Regions from separate parts of the Solidesulfovibrio sp. DCME genome, predicted to be linked through region 2. Evidence: riboswitches for the same ligand, from Rfam matches in the RefSeq annotation. Region 2 holds a riboswitch; each other region holds the start of a gene.

Region 1 (7,260 bases), 1.8 Mb from region 2:
TATTTGCTGCTGTGGCCGCTTCTGGGCATCCGCGACGGCAGGCTCCATTTCGCCGATTCCTTCCTGGTCTGGCTGCGCGTGGCCGTGGCCGCGACCGTCTGCTTCGTCCTTTTCCGCCTGGGCAAGCGCGGCGCCCTCGACCCCGTGCTCACGCCCCTGGCCCGGGCCCGCGACGGCGTGACCGGCACCCTGTCGCGCGCCCCGCGCTGGATGCTCTACGTCCCCCTGGCCGCCTTCGCCCTGGCCTACCCGCTCATCACCAACCGCTACGCCCAGGACGTGGCCATAAATGTCCTGGTCTACATCTGCCTGGGACTCGGGCTCAACGTGGTGGTCGGGCTGTGCGGCCTGCTCGACCTCGGCTACATCGCCTTCTACGGCGTCGGCGCCTACACCTACGCCCTGCTCTCGGTGCACTACGCCCTGCCGTTCTGGGTCTGCCTGCCCATCTGCGCCGTCTTCGCCGCCACGGCCGGCTGCATCATCGGCTACCCGACCCTGCGCATGCGCGGCGACTACCTGGCCATCGTGACGCTCGGGTTCGGCGAGATCGTGCGCATCGTGCTCAACAACTGGATGGCCCTGACCGGCGGCCCCAACGGCATCCTCGGCATCAAGGCCCCGGGCATCTACATCCCGACCTTTGCCGACGGCTCCTTTTCCTTCGAGTACCTGCTGCTGCGCAAGCTCGAATACCTCTACTACATCATTCTGGCCCTGGCGGTCTTCACGGTCATCGCCGTCTACCGCATCAATTTCTCGCGCATCGGCCGGGCCTTCGAGGCCATCCGCGAGGACGAGACCGCGGCCGAGCTCATGGGCGTGGACACCTTCCGCTTCAAGCTTCTGGCCTACGCCCTGGGCGCGGTCTTCGGCGGCCTGGCCGGGGCCTTTTTCGCCGCGCGCATGCGCTTTGTCAGCCCCGAGAGCTTCACCTTCATCGAGTCGGCCATGGTGCTGGCCATGGTGGTCCTGGGCGGCATGGGCTCCATTCCCGGCGTCATCCTCGGCGCCCTGGCCCTGGTCGCCCTGCCGGAGGTCTTCCGGGGCTTCGAGCTCTACCGCATGCTGGCCTTCGGCGGGGCCATGGCCGTGATGATGCTGGTGCGCCCGGCCGGACTCTGGCCGGCGGCGCGGATGGGCAAACGTTCGGACGATTCGGAGTAGCCGTGGCCGCCATCCTGGAACTTACGGGCGTATGCGCCCACTACGGCCGCATCCAGGCCCTGCGCGACGTGACGCTGACCGTCAACGAGGGCGAGATCGTCACCATCATCGGGGCCAACGGCGCCGGCAAGTCCACCACGCTCATGACCATCTGCGGCATCGTGCGGGCCAGCGCCGGCGACGTGCGCTACCAGGGCAAATCCATCCGCGACCTGCGCGCCGACAGGCTGCCCGAGATGGGCCTGTGCCAGGTGCCCGAGGGCCGGCGCATCTTCCCGCGCCTGACCGTGCGGGAGAACCTGGACATGGGCGCCTTTTTCCGCCGCGACGCCGACGGCATCGAGGCCGACCTGGGCCTGGTCTTTCGCCTGTTTCCGGTGCTGTTCGAGCGGCGCAAGCAGCACGGCGGCACCCTGTCCGGCGGCGAGCAGCAGATGCTGGCCATCGCCCGGGCGCTGATGAGCCGCCCGAAAATGCTGCTCCTCGACGAACCGTCGCTGGGGCTTTCGCCCATGATCTCCCAGCACATCTTCCGCATCATACGCAACGTCAACGAGGAGCGGGGCATGACCATCCTGCTCGTCGAGCAAAACGCCAACATCGCGCTGAAACTGGCCGACCGGGCCTACGTGCTGGAAACCGGCACCGTGGTCATGGAGGACACGGCCGAAAACCTGCGCGAAAACGTGGACATCAAGAAGGCCTACCTTGGACAATAACCCCGCCCTCGCCGCCATCCTGGCCAGGCTGCGCCCGGATAAGGCCGAGGCCGTCCGCGCCCTCGTCCTTGACGCCATTGCCCGCCAGTTCGGCGACAGCCCCGACCCCGCCGCCGTCACCCGCTTCCTCGACGACATCCGCGTCGCCCAGTCCATGTCCGGCATCGACATCGACTACGCCGAGCACTACACCCACATGCACCAGGCCGGCGTGGACTTCATGCGGCTCGTGCAGACGGTCAAGGCCGCGGATAAGGATTACAAGTAGGCGGAAGAAGGGAAGATGCCTCCGGCGGCCAGGAGGGGCAGTGCCCCTCCTGGACCTCCCCAATGGGGGAGCCGGGTGGGCGCGATCCGGCGGATTGGCCAATTTAGCGGACAAATAAGAGAAAAATAGTTCTCTAGTTTTTTCGCCGCCTTCCTTAATCGCCCGCTGTCGTCAGGCTGTTCGAAAAGGGTCCATCCCCCTCCCGAGACAGAAAAACCTTGCCAAGGGGGAAGGGACGGACGGCGTTGACACGGCCCAACGCTTTTCCCATACAGTGGGGCTGCGTTGGTGTCCGTCCGCCCCGGGGGAGGGAGCGGTACGGGCCGAAAGAGGGAATCCGGCGCAATTCCGGAACTGCCCCGCAGCGGTAAGCGAAAACGACCCCCGCCACCAAGCACTGGAGCACCCCTCCGGGAAGCGGCGGGCACTAGGCACCCCGGCCATCCGCCGGCCCGTTCGCGAGTCCGAAGACCTGCCAACGCCCGTCGGCCAACGGCCGGCGGCGTCGAGGGAGCCTCGCGGGAGGGCGACCCGGCAGGCGCGAGGGCCTTGGCCCCCGCGCCGCCTGTCCGAACCGCTTTCACGAACCGGCGCCACCGCGCCAGCCCAGACCAGGGAGACCACCCATGCTTTCGCCGACCGAGCACGGCAACCTTGCCGTCGATGTCGTCCGTTCCGAAAATGTCCCCGAAAAACCCGAAGCCCGCCCGCCGGCCGTGGCCGCCGTCCCGGCCCGCATCCGCAAGCGCGACGGCCAGGTCGTGCCCTTCGACGCCGACAAGATCCGCTCGGCCATCCGCCGCGCCGGCGCGGCCACCGGCGACTTCGGCGACGACGAGGCGGGCCTGCTCACGGCGCAGGTGGTCAAGGTCCTGTCCCACCGCTTCTCCGGCGGGGTCCCCGACATCGAGCGCATCCAGGACGTGGTCGAACAGGCGCTGATTTCCGCCAACCACTTCCGCACCATGCGCGCCTACTCCGTCTACCGCGAGCAGCGCGCCCGCCTGCGCCAGGACAGGAAAACCGTGGTGGACGTGGCCGCTTCGGTCAACGAATACCTCGACCGCCAGGACTGGCGCGTGGCCGCCAACGCCAACCAGGGCTATTCGCTCGGCGGGCTCATCCTCAACGTTTCGGGCAAGGTGGTGGCCAACTATTGGCTCAACCACGTCTACCCGCCGGAAGTCGGCGCCGCCCACCGAGAAGGCGACCTCCACATCCACGATTTGGACATGCTGGCCGGCTACTGCGCCGGCTGGTCGCTCAAAATGCTCTTGCAGGAGGGCTTAAACGGCGTCCCCGACAAGGTGGAGGCCGACCCGCCCAGGCACCTTTCCAGCGCCGTGGGCCAGATCGTCAACTTCCTGGGCACGCTGCAAAACGAATGGGCCGGCGCCCAGGCCTTTTCCAGCTTCGACACCTACATGGCCCCGTTTCTCCGCAAGGACAAGCTTTCCTATGCCCAGGTGCGCCAGTCCATCCAGGAGCTGATCTACAACTTGAATGTCCCCTCGCGCTGGGGCACCCAGACGCCGTTTACCAACCTGACCTTCGACTGGACCTGCCCCGAGGACCTGCGCGGCCAGCACCCGGTCATCGGCGGCGAGGAGATGCCCTTTACCTACGGCGACCTGCAAGCCGAGATGGATACCATCAACCGGGCCTACATCGAGGTCATGACCGCCGGCGACGCCAAAGGGCGCGTTTTTACCTTCCCCATCCCGACCTACAACATCACCAAGGATTTCCCCTGGGACTCGCCCAATGTCGACATCCTGTTCGAGATGACGGCCAAGTACGGGCTCCCCTACTTCCAGAACTTCCTCAATTCCGACCTGGAGCCCGGCATGGTGCGCTCCATGTGCTGCCGGTTGCAGCTCGATTTGCGCGAACTGCTCAAACGCGGCAACGGCCTCTTCGGCAGCGCCGAACAGACCGGGTCCGTGGGCGTGGTCACCATCAACTGCGCCCGCCTGGGCCATCTGCATCGCGGCGACTGGGCAGGCCTGGTGGCGCGCCTGGACGGGCTGCTGGAGACCGCCCGCACGAGCCTGGAGATCAAGCGCAAGGAGATCGGCCGCCGCATGGACGCCGGGCTGTTCCCCTACACCAAGCGCTACCTGGGGACGCTGCGCAACCACTTCTCCACCATCGGCGTCAACGGCATCAATGAAATGGTGCGCAACTTCACGGGCGACGCGGACAATATCGCGACGCCGGCCGGCCACGCCCTGGCAGTCAAGCTCCTCGACCACGTGCGCGCCCGCATGACCGAGTTCCAGGAGCGCACCGGCCACCTCTACAACCTGGAAGCCACCCCGGCCGAGGGCACCACCTACCGCTTCGCCCGCGAGGACCGCAAACGCTTCCCCGGCATCCTGCAAGCCGGCACCGACGACAAGCCCTATTACACCAATTCCTCCCAGCTGCCCGTCGGGTTCACCGACGACCCCTTCGAGGCCCTTTCGCGCCAGGAGGAGCTCCAGCGCAAATACACCGGCGGCACGGTGCTCCACCTCTACATGGGCGAGCGGCTTTCCAGCGCCCAGGCCTGCAAGAACCTCGTGCGCCGGTCGCTGTCGCGCTTCGCCCTGCCCTACGTGACCGTGACGCCCACCTTCTCCATCTGCGACGTCCACGGGTATCTTCCCGGCGAGCAGGAGACCTGCCCCCGCTGCGCCGCCGAAGGCCGCACGCAAGCCTGCGAGATCTGGACCCGGGTCATGGGCTATTACCGGCCCAAGTCGGCATTCAACACCGGCAAACAGGGCGAGTACGAGGAGCGGGTCTGCTTTGCGGAGCCGACAACCGCGTCCTAGTGTCGCGTTCTCGAAATTCGTGCATACGAATTTCGAGAATAATAATTTGAATAATTATTCTTTCTGAAAAAAACAGTTCCCTGTTTTTTTCAGAACGCCACACGAGGCCTATCGGGGCGGCCGGCGCCACCCGGCCGGCCGCCCCTTGCCCCCGGCCAGCGGGAACGGTAAGGGAGCCCGGATGGACGGACTGACCATCGGCGGCGTGACGCCCCTTTCGACCCTGGATTTCCCCGACGCCCTGGCGGCGGTCATCTACTGCCAGGGCTGCCCCTGGGGCTGCCCCTACTGCCACAACGAACCGCTGCGCAAAATCGGCGGCGAGGGCGAGCGCGACGCCGCCTCGGTGCTGTCCTGGCTGGAGAGCCGGCGGGGGCTTCTCGACGCCGTGGTCTTTTCCGGCGGCGAACCCACCCTCCAGGAGGGCCTGGCCGCGACGCTTGCCGCCGTGCGGGAGCTCGGCTTCAAGACGGGGCTCCATACCACGGGCATGTTCCCGGAGGCCCTGGCCGATGTCCTGCCGCTTTGCGACTGGGTGGGGCTCGACGTGAAAGCCCCGCGCGCCGCCTACGACCGCATCACCGGCCGCGACGGCGGCGGCCGGGCGGCCTTTGCCAGCCTGGCCCTGCTGCTCAAAGGCGCCGTTCCCTTCGAGGCCCGTACCACCTGGCACCCGGGGCTGCTCGACGAGGCGGAACTCGTGGCCCTGGCCGGCGAACTGGCCGCCGCCGGGGCCGACCGCTGGGTCATCCAGGCCTTCCGCCCGGACGGCTGCGCCGACGAGGCCCTGGCCGCCGCCGGCCAGACGGTTTTTCCGCCCGACCTCGTCACCCGGCTCCAGGCCGCCGCCCCGCGCCTGACCATCACCACCCGGTCATGACGGCCCCCGTGGACGCCTCCCTGCTGGTCATCCTGCCCGGCGTGGTCATCCCCGTGGACGAGTTGCGTTTCACGGCCTCGCCGTCGAGCGGCCCGGGCGGGCAGCACGTCAACAAGGTCAGCACCCGGGTGACGCTGCTTTTTGACCTGGCCGGCTCGCCGAGCCTGACCGAGGCCCAAAAGGCGCGGCTGGGCGCTACGCTTGCCGGCCGCATCGCCAAGGACGGCGTCCTGCGCCTCGTTTCCCAGACCACGCGCAGCCAGTCGGCCAACAAGGAACTGGCCGTGGAACGCTTCGTGGCCCTTGTGCGCGAGGCCCTGAGCCCGAGGCCCCCCCGGCGCAAGACCCGGGCCAGCCTGGCCTCGAAGCTGCGCCGCCTGGAAACGAAAAGCCGCCACGGCGCCGTCAAGCGCCAGCGCGCCGCCAGGCCCGACACCGACGAATAGCCCGGCCTTGACGCCCGCCGCCGCCACGGGCTAGGGAAGCCTGTCCCTTGAGCCTTCGCGGCGGCAACGCCGACGCCCCATCCGGAGCACACATCGCATGTCCTCACTGGAACAAAAGCGCCAGAAGAAATCGTTCTGGCTGTCCGCCACGCGGGAACAGGCCAAGGACACGGGCATGGCCCTGGTCCTTGTAAGCCTCATCGTCTTTTTCGTGACCCGGGAGATCCGCTACGTGACCATCGCCACGGGCCTGCTGCTGCTGGACATGATCTGCCCGGCCCTCTACAAGCCGGCGGCCAAGCTGTGGTTCGGCCTGTCCCACGTGCTGGGCACGGTCATGTCCAAGGTCATCCTCACACTCATTTTCTACCTGGTGCTCACGCCCATGGGCCTGTTGCGGGCCATGCTCGGCAAGGACCCCATGCGTGTGCGCCAGTTCAAGAAAGGCGAGGGCTCGGCCTTCCGGGTGCGCGATCACCAATTCGTGGCGCCCGACATCGAACAGCCCTTCTAGGGCAGGCCCGCGGCCGCTTCGCAGGGCACGGAACAGCCTGCGCGGCGCCTCTTGAGCGCGCCAGGCGCGCCACGCCTTCCCAAGGCCCGGACGCCCGAGCCCGCCCGGCGGCCATGACGCCGCCCAACCATCGCCGATGCGCCGCCTTGCGGCCGGCCGATATCCGTTACGGAGGAACCATGGAATTTTTACGCGAACTCTGGGGCTTTCTGCGGGTCAGGAAAAAATTCTGGCTGCTGCCCATCATCCTGGTGCTGCTGCTTTTCGGCGTGCTCGTGGTGCTGACCAGCGGCACGGCCGTGGCCCCGTTCATCTACACGCTGTTTTAAAGCGGGCGCGCCATGGCCGAATACATCCTGGGCCTTTCCGCCTACTACCACGACAGCGCCGCGGCACTGCTGCGTGACGGCGTGGTCGTGGCCGCCGCCCACGAGGAACGCTTCACCC
Region 2 (7,260 bases):
GGGGCCAAAATGCCCGTGGCGGCCAGCAGCAGCGTGGTCTTGCCCGCGCCGTTGGGGCCGAGAAGCCCCACCATTTCGCCCGGGGCGATGGCGAGGTCGATGGCGTGCAGGACCTCGACGTCGCCGTAGCCGGCCCGAAGGCCCGTAAGGCGGATCACGCCCGGCCTCCGCCCCGGGGGGCGAGCAGCAGGAAACAAAAAAACGGGCCGCCCAGAAGGGCCGTGACCACGCCCACGGGCAGCTCGGCGCCGCCGGGCAGGATGGTGCGGGCCAGGACGTCGGCCAGGACCAGCAACGCGCCGCCGCACAGGGCGCTTTGGGGCAGCAGCCGGCCATGCTCGGCCCCGTAGAGCCGGCGGCAGGCGTGGGGGGCGATGAGCCCGACGAAGCCGATGACCCCGGAGACGGCCACGGCGGCGGCCGTCAGCAGGCTGGCGGCGGCCAGCAGCGTCAGCCTGGCCCGGCCGGCGGCAACCCCCAATTGGCGGGCTTGCGTGTCGCCCAGAAGCAGGATGTCCAGTTCCCGGGCAAAAAGGGCCACCAGGGCCAGCCCCAGCAGGCAGCAGGGCAGGAAAAGCCCCAGTTCCGCCTGGCCCCGGCCCTGGAAGCCGCCCATGATCCAAAAGACGATGCCGGCCACGGATTCCTCGTTGAGCGCCTTGACCAGCGACAGCAGGGCCGAAAGGAAGGTGGCGGCGATGATGCCGGAAAGGACCACCGTTTCCCGGCGCAGTCCCCCGGCCAGACGCGACAGGGCCAGGACCCCGGCCAGGGTCGCCGCGCCGCCGGCCAGGGCGCAAAGGGGTGTGGCGAAGCGCCCGCCCCAGGCGGCCGCCAGGCCCAGGGTCAGCGACAGGGCGGCCCCGAAGGCCGCGCCGCCGGAGACGCCCAGGGTGAAGGGGTCGGCCAGGGGGTTTCGCAACACGCCCTGGAAGACGCCGCCGGCCACGGCCAGGGCGGCGCCCACGCCGTAGGCCAGAACGGCCCGCCACAGGCGCAGGTCGAGGACCACGGCCGGCAGGGCCGGGTCGGCCGGGGCGGCCAGCGGCAGCCCCATGGCCCGGCCGAGGACCGTGGCCACGTCGCCGGGTGCGGCCGGATAGGCCCCGGCCAGGCAGGCCGCGACCAGCGCGGCCAGCCCGGCCAGGGCGGGAAGCAGGGCGGCGGTCCGTCCGCCCGGTCGGCCTGACGTGGCGGGCATTATTTCCCGGGCAGGGCGTCGAAGGTCGCCTTGAGGTGGTCCAGCCAGATGGCGGCCACGGCTTCGCGGTCGGCGTTGCCGGTGAGCACGGGCACGGCCTCGACGCCGGCCTTTTTGAGCAGCGAAGCCAGGGAGTCGTTCTCCTGGCCGGCCATGTCGTTTCGGGCGTGGTCGCCGGCCACGGCGAAAAGCGGCACGAGATAGGCCTTTTTGACGCCCCGGGCCTTGAGTTCGGCGGCGACGTCCTCGAAGCTCGGCGTGCCCTCGACCGTGGTCACGAAGGCGTTTTTGTCCTCGCGCCACAGCGTGTATTGCAGGGCGGGGTAGGCCATGTCGGCGAAGTGGTCGGTGCCGTGGCCGACGAAGACGAGCGCGTCGACGGGCTTGCGCTCCCTGGGCGCGGACGCGAGGAGCGCCTTGGCCACCCGGGGGAAGTCCTCGCGGGAAAAGAGCAGCGGCGCGCTGACTTCCGCGTGGGAAAGCCCCTTGGGCAGGCCGGAGAAGGCCTTGGCCAGGCTGACCAGGTCGTCGTATTCGTGGCCGGGGATGGTTTGCAGGGACAGGATGGCCACGTCGGTGACGCCCTGGTCGGGCAGGGCGGCCAGGGCCTCGGCCGGGGAGGGGAAGACCTTGCCTTCCTTGGCCAGCTTATGCCGGATCATGGCCGCGGTGTAGCACAGCGACACCGGCACGCCGGGATAGGCGGCCTTGACGCGCTCGACCATCTTCTGGATGGCCGGGGCGGCTTCGGGCACGGTGGTGCCGAAGGCGGCCACGACGATGGCCCGTTTGGCTTCCTTTTTGGCCTCGTGGCCGGCCAGGGCCGGTACGGACAGGAACAGGCACAGCGCAAGGCAGGTGAGCGTTTTCAGGGGACGCGTCATTGGGGGTGAACCTCCATGGGCATGGAGGGCTCTTGAAGAATGGAAAAGGACCGCGCCGCCAAATGGGGACGCCCGCCCTTTCCCTTGAGCCCGGCCGGCAAAAGCCCTCGTTGCCGACGGGTTGGCCTGTGACCGGGCAGGTCTTCCGGCTCGTCCCATCGGCCCCGGCCTTCCCGGGAGAAGCTCCCAGTGGCGCGCGTGGAGGCCGACCTTTTCGGGGACTGACGGCGGCGGGTCCGCTCCCGACTTGCACGGGATTCCCTATTGAGCCCCGACGGGGCACCCTGGTCGTTTCCGGGCAGTAGCCGGGGGCAGGGGCGGTGTCAAGGATTGGCCGGGGTACGGCTGGGCTTTATGACGCCGCGGTCGAGCAGGGCCTTGTAGTCGGCTTTCTTGGTGAAAAGCGTGGGCACGTGAAGGTTTTCCAGCAACTGGAGCAGGGTCTGGACCGTGGCCGGCTTGGAGTTTTTCCCGAGGACCACCACGGCCGTGTCCCGGGCCACGGCGATTTTCTCGGCCACCTCCCAGGCGCCGGTCATGGGCCGGCCGCCGTCGAGGCTGTAGGCGTCGTTTTCGATCACGACCACGCCGGCCAGGGCCGTGGCCTCGGGCCGGGCCAGGCCCAGGGCGGCCAGGCAGATCAGGGCCGGCAGGGCGGCCAAAAAGGGGTTGCGTCTGGACATGGGCTCGTTTTGGGGTTAAGGATTTTTTTCACGAAATACATCCGCCCAGGGGGTTCGCCGTGCAATTCGACTTCTCCGGCCTCATCGTGCTGTTCGGTTTCGTCTCGGTCTTCGTCGCCCTGCTCGTCATCAAGGCCCAGCAGGAAGCCAAGCCCCAGGACCAGGACTGGTAGCCCCCGGCCACCCAGCCATTCCGGCGGCGGCGGGCCACGGCCTGTCGTCGCCTTCGTCGTTGCCCGTCTTCACTGTCCGCCCGCTCCTTCTTCCCCATCGGGGAGGTCCAGGAGGGGATCATCCCCTCCTGGCCGCCGGAGGCCTCTTCCCTGCCTCCCCGCCTGCTCCTTTCGCCGCTACTTTCCGCGCAACTGCCGCTTGTCGCCGACGCGGATGGTGATCTTTTCCTTGTCCAGGTATTCGAGCAGGGCGATGAGGAACTTGCGCGACAGCCCGGTCAGTTCCCGGAATTCGGCCGGCCCCATGTCCGTGGCGCCGCCGGCGTAGTAGGCCCGGACCTTCGCGATGAGCGCCGCGATGGCCTCGGCGCAGAAATACATCCCTTCCTGGGCCTTGACGATGCGCCCTTCGTCCATGAGCACCTTGTAGACCGGCTGGGCCTCCTTGAAGGTCAGCGACAACGGCTCCAGGATGTCCTTGACGTTGGGCGGGGTCAGCCCACCTTTCTGGTAGACATCGAGCAGCGTGGCCCGAAGCGTCGCCTGGTCCGAGGCCAGGGACACCTTGTGGCCGGCCAGGCGCAGCACGTCCTGTTCGGTGGCCAGTACCCCGGCGCGCAGTTGCCGTTCGACCACGTAGTGAAAGAGCTTGGGCGCAAGGGCCTTGCCCCAGGTGGAGGCCAGTTCGCTGCGGGAGATGCCGAGCTTGAGCGGTTCGCGGGTGTGGAAGGCGGCGACGTATTCGGCAAGGGTGGCGGCCAGCTGCGTGAGGACGGCGCCGGCGACGAAATGGCGGCCTTCCTTGCCGTCGCGCTCGACCAGCGCCGCCCGGCCCTTGTCGCAAAGGCCGGCCAGGGCCTTGTCCAGGGCCTTGGATTCGAGGTCGGTGAGCGTCATGAGCCGCGCAAAGCCCAGCCCCTCGATCCCGGCCCGGTCGAGCTGCAAGGCGACCAGTTCCGAGCCCGTTTCCGTGGCCAGGGCGGCCAGCATGGGCGCGGCGGCGGGGTCGAAGCGCTTGACCTTGCGGCCCATGGGCGAGAGCACCCGGCCGCCGGCCATGGTGCGCAGCGGCGCGCCCGAGCGCACCACCACCCGGTCGCCGTGGACCCCGGCCAGGGGCTCGGGAAAACGCATCTGGCACACGGCCGTCTGGCCGGGTTCGAGCTTTTCGCGGTCGAGCAGGTGGATGCGGGCCAAAAGCTCCCGGGTGCCGTGGTGGAAATGCACCTCGGTGCGGTGCTTGATGGCGCGCGGGGCCGAGGCCAGGCAGGCGAGCTCCACTTCCCAGACCGTGTCCGGAAAAAGGGTTCCGGGCCGGGCCAGCACCTCGCCGCGTTCGATGTCCTCCACCTCCAGGCCCGTCAGGTTGACGGCCGTGCGCCGGCCGGCCGGGGATTCCTCCACCGTCTCGCCGTGGGATTGCAGGCCGCGAATCTTGGAGCGTTTGTCCGTGGGGAAAAGCTGCACGTCCTCGCCCAGGCGAAACGAGCCGGCGATGAGCGTACCCGTGACCACCGTGCCGTGGCCCTTGAGCGTAAAGACACGGTCGATGGGCAGCCTGGCCAGGTCCGAGCGGCGCCGGGGGGCGAAGTCGGCCACGAGCGCGGCCAGGGCGTCGCGCAGGGCGTCGAGGCCCGTCCCGGTGTGGGAGGAGACCGGAAAAAGGGGGGCGTCGGCCAGGAAGGTGCCGGCCAGTTCGGCCCGCAGATCGTCGGTGACCATGGCCAGCCAGTCTTCGTCCACCATGTCGGCCTTGGTCAGGGCCACCAGGCCGGTTTGCACGCCGAGCAGCGTACAGATGTCCAGGTGCTCGCGGGTTTGCGGCATGACGCCTTCGTCGGCGGCCACGACCAGCATGACGAAGTCGATGCCGGCCGCGCCGGCCACCATGTTCTTGACGAAGCGTTCGTGGCCGGGCACGTCGATGACCCCCAGGCGCGCCCCGCCGGGCAGGTCCATGAAGGCGAAGCCGAGCTCGATGGTGATGCCGCGCTTTTTCTCCTCGGCCAGACGGTCGCAGTCGATGCCGGTAAGCGCCTTGATGAGCGTGGTCTTGCCGTGGTCGATATGCCCGGCCGTGCCCATGATGACAGGCATGGATGCTCCTTTGGAGGAGGGGAGGGAAGAGGCCTCCGGCGGCCGGGAGGGGATGATCCCCTCCCGGACCCTCCCCGATGGGGCGTCGCCCGGGCGCGGGCCCGGGCGACGCCCGGGGGTTAGCTCGACAGAAAGGCCTTGTAGGCCAGCATGGCGGCGTAGATGTCGGCCACGCTGGTCAGTTCGAAGGGGCTGTGCATGGACAGCACCGACGGGCCGAAGTCGATCACGTCCATGCCGTAGACGGCCAGGAACTTGGCCACCGTGCCGCCGCCGCCGAGGTCCACCCGGCCCAGTTCGGCCATCTGCCAGGGCACGCCCGCCCCGTCGAGGAGGTTGCGCAGCCAGGCCACGTACTCGGGGTGGGCGTCGTTGGCCCCGACCTTGCCCCGGTGGCCGGTGAACTTGCAAAACACCGGCCCGAAGCCCAGGATCGAGGAATTGAGTTTTTCGTGCAGGTCCTGGTGGTCCGGGTCGATGGGGGCGTGGACGTCGGCCGACAGGGCCTTGCCGGCGGCCAGCACCCGGCTTTTGCGCGCGCCGGGGTCCCAGGCCTCGATGAGGTCGTCCAGGCAGTATTCGAAAAAGCGGGACTTGGCCCCGGTGGAGCCTTCGGAGCCGATCTCCTCCTTGTCCCAAAAAAGCACGATCTGCGTGTGTTCGGGCTGGGGCGCGGCCAGCAGGGCGGTAAGCGCGGTGAAGACGCAGGCCCGGTCGTCCTGGCCGTAGCCGCCGATGAGCGCCTCGTCCAGGCCCACGAACCGGGCCGGGCCGGCCGGCACGGCCTGCAGTTCGGCGCTGTAGAGGTCGGCCTCCCCGATGCCGTACTTGTCGTGCAGCAGGGCCAGCACCTTTGTTTTGATGGCATCCTTGCCGTTTTTGGCGGCGTCCGTGGGCGCGGCCGCGGCGCCCTCGGCCTCCTCGGTCGCGGCCGGGGGATCGGCCGGGCTGTGGCCGATGAGGATGTTGAGTTTTTCGGCCTCGAAGGCGTCGGCCAGCTTCTGTTCGACCTGCCGGTAGGCCAGGTGCGGCAGCAGGTCCGGGATGGCGAAGACCGGGTCGGCGGCGTCCTCGCCGATGGTCACCGGCACCACCGTGCCGTCCTTTTTGGCCACCACGCCGTGCAGGGCCAGGGGCCGGGCCAGCCATTGGTGCTTGCGGATGCCGCCGTAGTAGTGGGTCTTGAGCTGGGCCACGCCACAGTCCTGGTAGAGGGGGTGCTGCTTGAGGTCGATGCGCGGCGTGTCGCCGTGGGCGCCGACTAGGCGGAAGCCCTCGCGCAGGGGGGTTTTGCCCTTGCGGGCGACGAACACGGTCTTGCCCTTGAGCACGCGGAAGACGGCGTCGCCGGCGAAATCCCCGTCCGGGCATTCGGCGAAGCCGGCCTCGGTCAGGGCCGCGCGCACGTAGTGCACGGTTTCCCGTTCGGTCTTGCAGGTGGACAGGAACGCGATGTAGCGCCCGGCCAGATCGCGCATGGCGGCGCGTTCCTCGGGCGAGGCGTAGGTTTCCCAGCAGCTCTTGGCCTGGGTGGCCAGGGAGGGGGTTTCGGTCTTGGTCTCGTTTGGCTCGGACATGATGCGAAGGGCTCCTTCAATATGGCAATTGCAAGATGATAAGCGTCCGACGCCTTGGAGGGAACCCCTTTTTGCGGCGGTTTTGCCCGTTTGGGCGGGCTCAGGCCAGGGCCTGGGCCAGCACGGCGGCCACGAGCCGCGATTCGTCGTCGAGGAGCGTGCGGGGATCGAGCAGGAAGGCCCCGTCCTCGATGCGCCCAATAAGCGGCGGGTCCGTGGTGAGCAGCCGCTCGCGCAAGGTGTCGGGCGTCGGCGCCTGGCCAAGGGGGGTCAGGGAGACCAGCGTGGTCGGCAGGTCGTGCTCGGGAAAGGCCCCGCCGCCCACGCGCGAGGCGCCGGGGACGGTTTTCACGGCGCAGCGCCCGGCCAGGGTTTTTTTAAGCAGCGCGGCCAGGTTGCGGGCCTTGCGGGCCAGGGCCGCGGGGCTGGCCGTCATCATGGCCAGGGTCGGGACCTCGCGCCGGGCCCGCTCGGGGTCGAGGTAGAGGCGCAGGGTGGCCTCCAGGGCGGCCAGGGTCATCTTGTCGATGCGCACGGCCCGGTTGAGGGGGTTTTTGCGGATGGCCTCGATGGCCGCCGCCTTGCCGACGATGATGCCGGCCTGCGGCCCGCCCAGGACCTTGTCGCCGGAAAAGGTCACGATGT
Region 3 (7,260 bases), 480 kb from region 2:
TTGTATCGCCCGGCTTGAGCACGGCGAAAAACACACCCTGGTTCGCCTGTGAACCGGAATTGGGCTGCACGTTGGCGGCTTCGGCCCCGAAGAGTTGTTTCACGCGGTCGATGGCCAACTGCTCGACGACATCGACAGTGTTCACATCCACCATAGTAGCGCTTGCCGGGATAGCCTTCGGCGTACTTGTTCGTGAGTTGCGATCCCTGGGCGGCCAGCACGGCTGGCGAGGCGTAGTTCTCGGAAGCGATAAGCTCAATGTGATCTTCCTGTCGCCGATTTTCCTGTTGGATGGCGGCGAACACCTCGGGATCGATCTGGTCGAGAGTATGGCGGATCCGTTCAAACATGTGGGCACCTCAAAATTCGCAGCCCGACACGGAGCCGGGCTGGTGGGATGGAGTGTATCGGGGCCACGCGGCGTTCAATGTCGCGCGGCTCATTCCAGATTGCATCAAGCAAACGTGGCGCGCAGCGCCTTCGCTGCGGTGACCATGTTGGTCAATGCCGGGATCACCTCGTTCCACTGGCGGGTTTTCAAGCCGCAATCGGGGTTGACCCAAAGGCGTTCCGCAGGGATGCGCTCGGCGGCTTTCTGCATAAGGTCGACGATGTGCTGCTGGCTTGGGATATTGGGCGAGTGGATGTCATACACGCCTGGTCCGATTTCATTGGGGTAGTTGAAGTCGTCAAAGGCGTCGAGCAACTCCATGTCGGAACGCGAGGTTTCGATGGTGATGACATCGGCGTCCATGTCGGCGATGGACGCGATGATGTCGTTGAACTCCGAGTAGCACATGTGGGTATGGATCTGCGTTTCGTCGGCCACGCCGTTGGCGGTGATGCGGAAGGACTCCACAGCCCAATCCAGATACTCCTTCCATTGCGATTTGCGCAGCGGCAGGCCTTCGCGCAACGCGGCCTCGTCGATCTGGATCACGCGCACCCCGGCCTTTTCCAGGTCCAATACTTCCTTGCGAATGGCCAGGGCGAGCTGCTTGCAGGATACCGAGCGCGGCTGGTCGTCACGCACGAAAGACCAGTTCAGGATGGTCACCGGCCCGGTCAGCATGCCTTTCATGGGTTTGTTGGTCAGGGACTGGGCGTAGGTGATCCACGCCACGGTCATGGCTTTCGGGCGATCGATGTCGCCAAAAAGAATGGGCGGTTTCACACAGCGCGAGCCGTAGGACTGCACCCACCCGAATTGGCTGAAGGCGTAGCCGTCGAGTTGTTCGCCGAAGTATTCGACCATGTCGTTGCGTTCCGCCTCGCCATGCACGAAGACATCCAGGCCGAGTGCTTCCTGCTCGCGCACGCACCGGGCGATTTCCCCGTGCATGGCTTCCCGGTACGTGGCCTCGTTGACCTTGCCGGCCTTGAACTGGCTGCGCACCTGGCGGATTTCCGCCGTTTGCGGAAAGGAGCCAATGGTGGTGGTGGGAAACTTCGGCAGATTGAGTAGCGGGGCCTGGCTGGCTGCGCGCTGCGCATAGGGACTCTTGCGCTGTCCCAGTTCCGGCCTGATTTCCGCAAGGGCGGACTTGACACCCGGGTTGTTCACGCGCGGCGAACTGCGTCGGGCCTCAATGGCGGTGCGATTGGCATCCAGTTCGGCCCGGACCGCGTCGCGCCCCTGGTTCAGGGCGACGGCCAACACCCGCAACTCGCCAAGCTTCTGCTTGGCGAAAGCCAGCCAGGATGCAACCTCGGCGTCAAGTTTCTGTTCGCTCTCCAGATCTACGGGAACGTGTAGCAAAGAGCAGGAAGGGGCGATCCACAGACGCTCGCCCAGTTTTCCAGCCAGAGGCTCCAACCAGTCGAGCACGGCGTTCAGGTCGGCCTTCCAGATGTTGCGGCCGTTGATGACCCCCAGGGACAACACGCGATCAGCCGGCAATCGGGCAAGAAGATCATCGACTTCGTGGCGCGCGTTGACGGCGTCGAGGTGGACGCCCTGGATCGGCAAGCCGGCGACCAGCGGCAGGTTCTCTTGCAGGGAGCCGAAGTAGGTAGCCAGCAGGAGCTTCGGGGCGTTGCGCCTGAGGGCCTCATAGGCCGTGACCATTGCCTGCTTCCACTCGTTGTCGAGTTCGGTGACAAGAAGCGGCTCGTCGACCTGTACCCATTTCACGCCCTGCGCGGCCAGCATGTCCAGCAATGCGGCATAAACAGGGAGCAACCGAGGCAGCAGCGCGAGCTTGTCGGAGCCGTCCTTGGCCTTGCCAAGCGCCAAGTAAGTGACAGGCCCGATGATCACCGGCTTGGCGTTGACGCCCAGGGCCTTCGCCTCGGCCAATTGCTCTAGCAAGCGCGAGGCATCAAGCTTGAACGCGGTGTCGGCGCTGAACTCGGGGACTATATAGTGGTAGTTGGTGTCAAACCATTTGGTCATTTCTCCGGCAGCGACACCGTCGCGGCATTGTGCCTGAATGTCCGCCGCCTGGGCCGAGCGACCGCGGGCGAGGCGAAAGGAATTGTCCAGCGCATCGCCGTGGAAGGCGCGCACGCGATGGGGCAGATTGCCCAAGGTGAAACTCATGTCCAACACGTGATCATAAAAGGCGAAGTCGCCGACGGGCACGAGATCAAGGCCCAATTGTTCCTGCCAGTGGCGCTGGCGGAGGGTGCCCCCCAACGATTTGAGGGCATCGAGGGAAGACGTGCCTTTCCAATAGGATTCGAGGCCGAATTTGAGCTCGCGTGCGGCCCCGATGCGCGGGAAGCCAAGATTGTGCGTGTATGCCATACCCCTCTCTCCGGTTGATTTTATTGCGATGCCAGGATGGCCAAATAGCGCTTTGAAACCATGAACAAAAATGGTATTTTCTCACATTCTCATGACGTCTGCTCATAGATGAGGAAGCCGGCCATGTTAGAGCGCATCCACCTGGAGACCCTCCGCGCCGTCTCGCAGCACGGTTCGCTGACTGCCGCCGCAGCGCATTTACACCTCACGCAATCCGCGCTGAGTCACAGCATTCGCAAGCTGGAAGACACGCTCGGCGTAGCAATATGGCGTCGCGAAGGTCGCTGCCTGCGTCCAACACAGGCAGGAACCTATTTATTAGCGGTAGCGAATCGTTTGGTGCCGCAGTTCGCTCACATTGAAGAGCGGCTCCATCAGTTCGCACAGGGTGAGCGCGGCACGTTGCGCGTTGGCATGGAATGTCACCCATGTTACCAGTGGTTGCTGAAGATTGCAGCTTCGTACTTGGATGCCTGGCCGGCTGTGGATATGGACGTGAAGCAGAAATTCCAGTTTGGCGGAATTGGGGCCTTGGTCGGCTATGAAATCGATTTGCTCGTGACTCCCGATCCATTATACAAGACAGGCTTATATTTCGAGCCGGTGTTCGACTATGAGCAGGTGCTGGTCGTCGGGCCGAACCACCCCTTGCGCGCAGCGAGCCATATTGAGCCGGAACAGCTTGCAGCGGAAATCCTGATCACCTACCCGGTCCACATTGATCGGCTCGATATTTATTCCCGATTCCTCACGCCTGCCGGCATCATCCCCAAACAGCACAAGCGGATTGAAACCACCGAGATCATGCTTCAAATGGTGGCCAGCGGCCGGGGCGTGGCCGCCTTGCCGCGTTGGCTGGTCGAAGAGAACGCCGGCAAATTCGCCGTGTTCCCGGTGCGCTTGGGAGCGCAAGGCATAGACAAGAAAATATTTCTCGGTATCCGCGAGGCAGACGCCGACATCGATTACCTGAGGGCCTTTGTGGAGTTGGCGCGTGCGTATCGTGATCGATAGCCCCTCGGTAGTGTGTCCCTGATTGGCTGCGAAGGTTACACGCTCCTATACTCTTGGCAGCGCTGGTGCCCGCCCCCTCGGGAGAGGGCGCAAGAGGGAATCCGGCTTGACAATATCTGTATGAGCCGGGCAACTACTCTGCATTATTGAACTCGCAGGTCCGCATCCGCGATGCGGCTAAGTGGGAAGTCCGGTGCGAAACCGGCGCTGGCCCGCAACCGTGAAAGGGGACGAAAACCGCACACAGCCACTGTCCGCGCAAAGGCGCGGATGGGAAGGCGCGGCAAGTAGGACGATCCTTGAGCCGGGAGACCAGCCTGCGAGAAGTCATGGCGGGCTTCGAGGCAGAGCCGACCCATGGACAACACCCCGTCTGATTGGTGGGGTGTCGTGTCTGTGTTTCCTCGGGCCCTCCTCTTCTTCAACGAAGCAGGAGGTCTTTTTATGCGTTGCGTGCTGGCTGCGCTGGCTGTCGTCATGGTCTTGCCCTGTCTGGGCCTGGCGGCCGAGGACCGGGAAGACACGTTCAACCTTCCTGAAATGCTCGTCACGGCCACGGCCACCCCGGCTCCGGCCAGCGAGGTTCCCGTCCATGTCGAGGTCCTCGGCCGGGAGACAATCAACCAACTGGGCGTGGACACCTTGGGCGAACTGATCGCCCGGAAATCGCCGGGCACGACCATTCAGTACCCAGGCGCTTACACGAGTTTTCGCCTGCGAGGGTTCGACACTTATGTCTCGCCAGGGGCGAACATGGATGCCAAGACCCTGGTGCTGGTGGACGGCAACCCCTCCGGCTCGGGCAATCTTGCGCTGATTCCCCTGGACAACGTGGAACGCGTGGAGATCATGCGCGGTCCCGGATCGGTCCTGTATGGGGCCTCGGCCAACCGCCCGCGCCTGCGGCCGGGAAACAGCCGTGAAATATGCCGACGCCGGCTTGTCCGTCCGGCTGACCCTGGTCTGCCTGCCCCTTGCCGGGCTGCTCGCGGCGGCCCTGATCACCGGCCTTGTCGTTGGATCGAGTTCCCTTCCCCTGCACGATGTGCTGCGGGCGCTTGCCCAAAGCGACGCCTGCGACCCGACCGTCCTGGCCATCGTCTGGAAGTTGCGGCTGCCCCGGAGCTTGCTGGCGGCCTTGGCCGGCGGCGCGCTGTCTCTTAGTGGCTTGGTCTTCCAAACGCTGGTGCGCAATCCACTGGCCGATCCCTATATCCTCGGCGTGTCCGGTGGAGCGGCCCTCGGCGTGGTGGGCGGCATGTTGCTCGGTTTGCCCACGTTCCTGGGAGCCGGACCGCTCGCCTTTTTCGGGGCAATGGCAGCCTTTGGCGTGGCCGTGACCCTGTCGCTACGGGATGGGCACGTGGCAACGCCCTCCCTTGTCCTGTCCGGCGTCATGGTCAATGCCTTCTGTTCGGCCGCCATCATGTTTTTCCTCTCCATGACCAGGGATCATACCTTGCACGCCACACTGGTCTGGCTCATGGGCGACACGTCTTCGGCCACGTTGGGTTCTTTGCCGATCCCCGCCCTGTGCGTCGTCGCCGGGGCCATGTTGGTCTTCGCCTTGTCTCAGACGATGAACCTGCTCCTTCTCGGCGACGAGGCGGCCGCAAACCTCGGGGTGCGGGTGCGTCTTGTGCAGGGCGTGCTCGTCACCACCACCGCGACCATGACTGGAATCTAGCCGTAGACTGCAATCCGTTCACGGATACGCCTCGCATCACGGCTCTGCCGGGAAGTCGTCCCATTCACCGGGATCACGAGTGATTATCCCGGTGAACGGCTGCGATGGGCTTTTCATAGCAGTCTGTTACAAGCCATGGCGGAATCATCAGGTCACAACCTCGTGTGAGGGGCTAGATATTTTCTTTTGAGTATCGAAATAGTCAACACCAGACAATATATCGATACAAGCATCCGCATTATTCAGTGTATAAAGATGTATTCCTGACGCTCCCTGTTCAATAAGGTCACGAATTTGGCGTTGTGCGATTTCTATGCCTTTGCGCCGTACGGCTTCATTTCCGCCATCTTTGTCCGCCTGCACCAACTCAAGGTACAGTTTTACCGGAATACTCGCGCCGCAAAGTGAGAGAATCCTGTGCAGGGATTGCATGCTGAGAAGCGGGAGCACGCCGGGAATGATAGGCTTGACGACACCCCTGCGGCGTAATCGGGCGACGAAATCATTATAGCAGCGGACGTCGAAAAATAGCTGGGTGATGGCGAAATCCGCGCCGACATCCAGTTTGTGCTTGGTCCATTCAAGGTCGTCGGCGATGCTGGCGGCTTCCGGATGCGCTTCAGGGTAGCAGGCTACGGCGATCCCCGTTTCCGGATACCGCAACCTGATGAAGGCAACGAGATCGGAAGCATGAGAGAAGCCGGAATTCGCCGTCGGAAGGACGCCCGGCGGCAAGTCGCCCCGCAATGCGAGGATGTTGGTTATTCCAATGTCCTGAAGTTCTTCCATGAAACTCACGATGGACTCGTGGGTCGCCCCAGCACAGGTCAGATGGACCATGGGGAATAATCCAAACCGTTCCTGCAGGCATGAGGCCGTCGCAAGGGTGGTGGCCCGCGTGCCGCCGCCGGCTCCGTACGTCACAGAAACGAACAGAGGGGCAAGCTCAGCCATCCGTTCTATCTGTGACTCGAATCCTTGCCAGGCGTTGTGCTCCTTTGGGGGAAAAAATTCTAAAGAGACAAACCGACTTCTTGAGGGCATCAAATCAGCTATTTTCATGTTTCACCATCATCAAGACGATAGCGCCGTTGGGCGCGGTTGTTGTCGCAGCGGAGGCTGCGCGCAGGTTGGCGGCCAGAGTTTCCTCCGGCCATATTTCTCCGAGGCAACTGAGCGGGCAATATGAGTCGGCCTTCTGTGCGGAAAAGGGAGCGTCCGGAGGGGAGCAGGATGCGGTCGGTATTTTCATTCCCGCAGCGATTGCCTGGCAAAAAAGCCCGGCATACTTGCGCCGATCCCCTTCGCCCATGTCCCTTAAGGCCGCAAGCAAGCCTGCTGCGCCCGCTGGCAAGGGAATGGCGAACATCTCGGCTTGGTCCTTTTTGTGTTCGCGTTTCATTGCGACCTGGCCCCGGCCGGATATTGGCGCACGACAGCCGCTGCTTTGACTGAGTTTCTCAAAGCAGCCATGATGTCGCTTTCCGCTTCATATTGGTCGAACTTTGAGAGGCGGGGTCGCAACGTATCGGCAGCGTGGATCAGACCTGTCGAGTTCTTTTTCCCGCACCAATCCTCAAGGAAGGTCTTTGGCTCACGCTTGATGTCGCTATGAGGAAAGTTAGATGAACACGTCACCATGCCACATGCCTCCTTGCCGTGCCCAAAGGGATTCAGAAGAAGGTCGGCATGGCCGGCGACGCGAGCGAAACGCAAAAAGCCCGTTCCCTCGGAGGAGAACGGGCCAAGAATGAACGGGGCAGGCTAGACGCATCCTGTCCTGGTCACCCCGGCCCATGTCGCGAGGCCT

Evidence for each region. A riboswitch is a leader RNA that binds a small molecule or an ion and turns the genes downstream of it on or off. The one in region 2 is predicted to bind cobalamin.
Region 1: it holds a riboswitch for cobalamin, as region 2 does, so the genes downstream of both, ACP59X_RS23320 (ribonucleoside triphosphate reductase) here and ACP59X_RS15520 (sirohydrochlorin cobaltochelatase) in region 2, are expected to answer to the same signal.
Region 3: it holds a riboswitch for cobalamin, as region 2 does, so the genes downstream of both, ACP59X_RS17630 (TonB-dependent receptor plug domain-containing protein) here and ACP59X_RS15520 (sirohydrochlorin cobaltochelatase) in region 2, are expected to answer to the same signal.

Annotation. Positions count from the first base shown of each region.
Region 1 is NZ_CP188261.1:5,282,029-5,289,288, forward strand. It holds gene livM (high-affinity branched-chain amino acid ABC transporter permease LivM) at 1-1,167, shown strand, start outside; gene ACP59X_RS23310 (ABC transporter ATP-binding protein) at 1,170-1,886, shown strand; gene ACP59X_RS23315 (hypothetical protein) at 1,876-2,154, shown strand; cobalamin riboswitch at 2,424-2,648, shown strand; gene ACP59X_RS23320 (ribonucleoside triphosphate reductase) at 2,781-4,973, shown strand; gene ACP59X_RS23325 (anaerobic ribonucleoside-triphosphate reductase activating protein) at 5,155-5,853, shown strand; gene arfB (alternative ribosome rescue aminoacyl-tRNA hydrolase ArfB) at 5,850-6,299, shown strand; gene ACP59X_RS23335 (SxtJ family membrane protein) at 6,397-6,813, shown strand; gene ACP59X_RS23340 (DUF5989 family protein) at 6,993-7,142, shown strand; gene ACP59X_RS23345 (carbamoyltransferase family protein) at 7,155-7,260, shown strand, end outside.
Region 2 is NZ_CP188261.1:3,502,804-3,510,063, reverse strand. It holds gene ACP59X_RS15530 (ABC transporter ATP-binding protein) at 1-158, opposite strand, end outside; gene ACP59X_RS15525 (FecCD family ABC transporter permease) at 155-1,201, opposite strand; gene ACP59X_RS15520 (sirohydrochlorin cobaltochelatase) at 1,201-2,085, opposite strand; cobalamin riboswitch at 2,221-2,369, opposite strand; gene ACP59X_RS15515 (hypothetical protein) at 2,409-2,768, opposite strand; gene selB (selenocysteine-specific translation elongation factor) at 3,119-5,038, opposite strand; gene ACP59X_RS15505 (aminopeptidase) at 5,158-6,615, opposite strand; gene selA (L-seryl-tRNA(Sec) selenium transferase) at 6,716-7,260, opposite strand, start outside.
Region 3 is NZ_CP188261.1:3,983,408-3,990,667, forward strand. It holds partial or broken gene glyA (serine hydroxymethyltransferase) at 1-350, opposite strand, end outside; gene metE (5-methyltetrahydropteroyltriglutamate--homocysteine S-methyltransferase) at 455-2,749, opposite strand; gene ACP59X_RS17625 (LysR family transcriptional regulator) at 2,873-3,763, shown strand; cobalamin riboswitch at 3,903-4,098, shown strand; partial or broken gene ACP59X_RS17630 (TonB-dependent receptor plug domain-containing protein) at 4,304-4,639, shown strand; gene ACP59X_RS17635 (FecCD family ABC transporter permease) at 4,683-5,450, shown strand; gene ACP59X_RS17640 (methylenetetrahydrofolate reductase) at 5,598-6,512, opposite strand; gene ACP59X_RS17645 (hypothetical protein) at 6,499-6,852, opposite strand; gene ACP59X_RS17650 (hypothetical protein) at 6,849-7,166, opposite strand.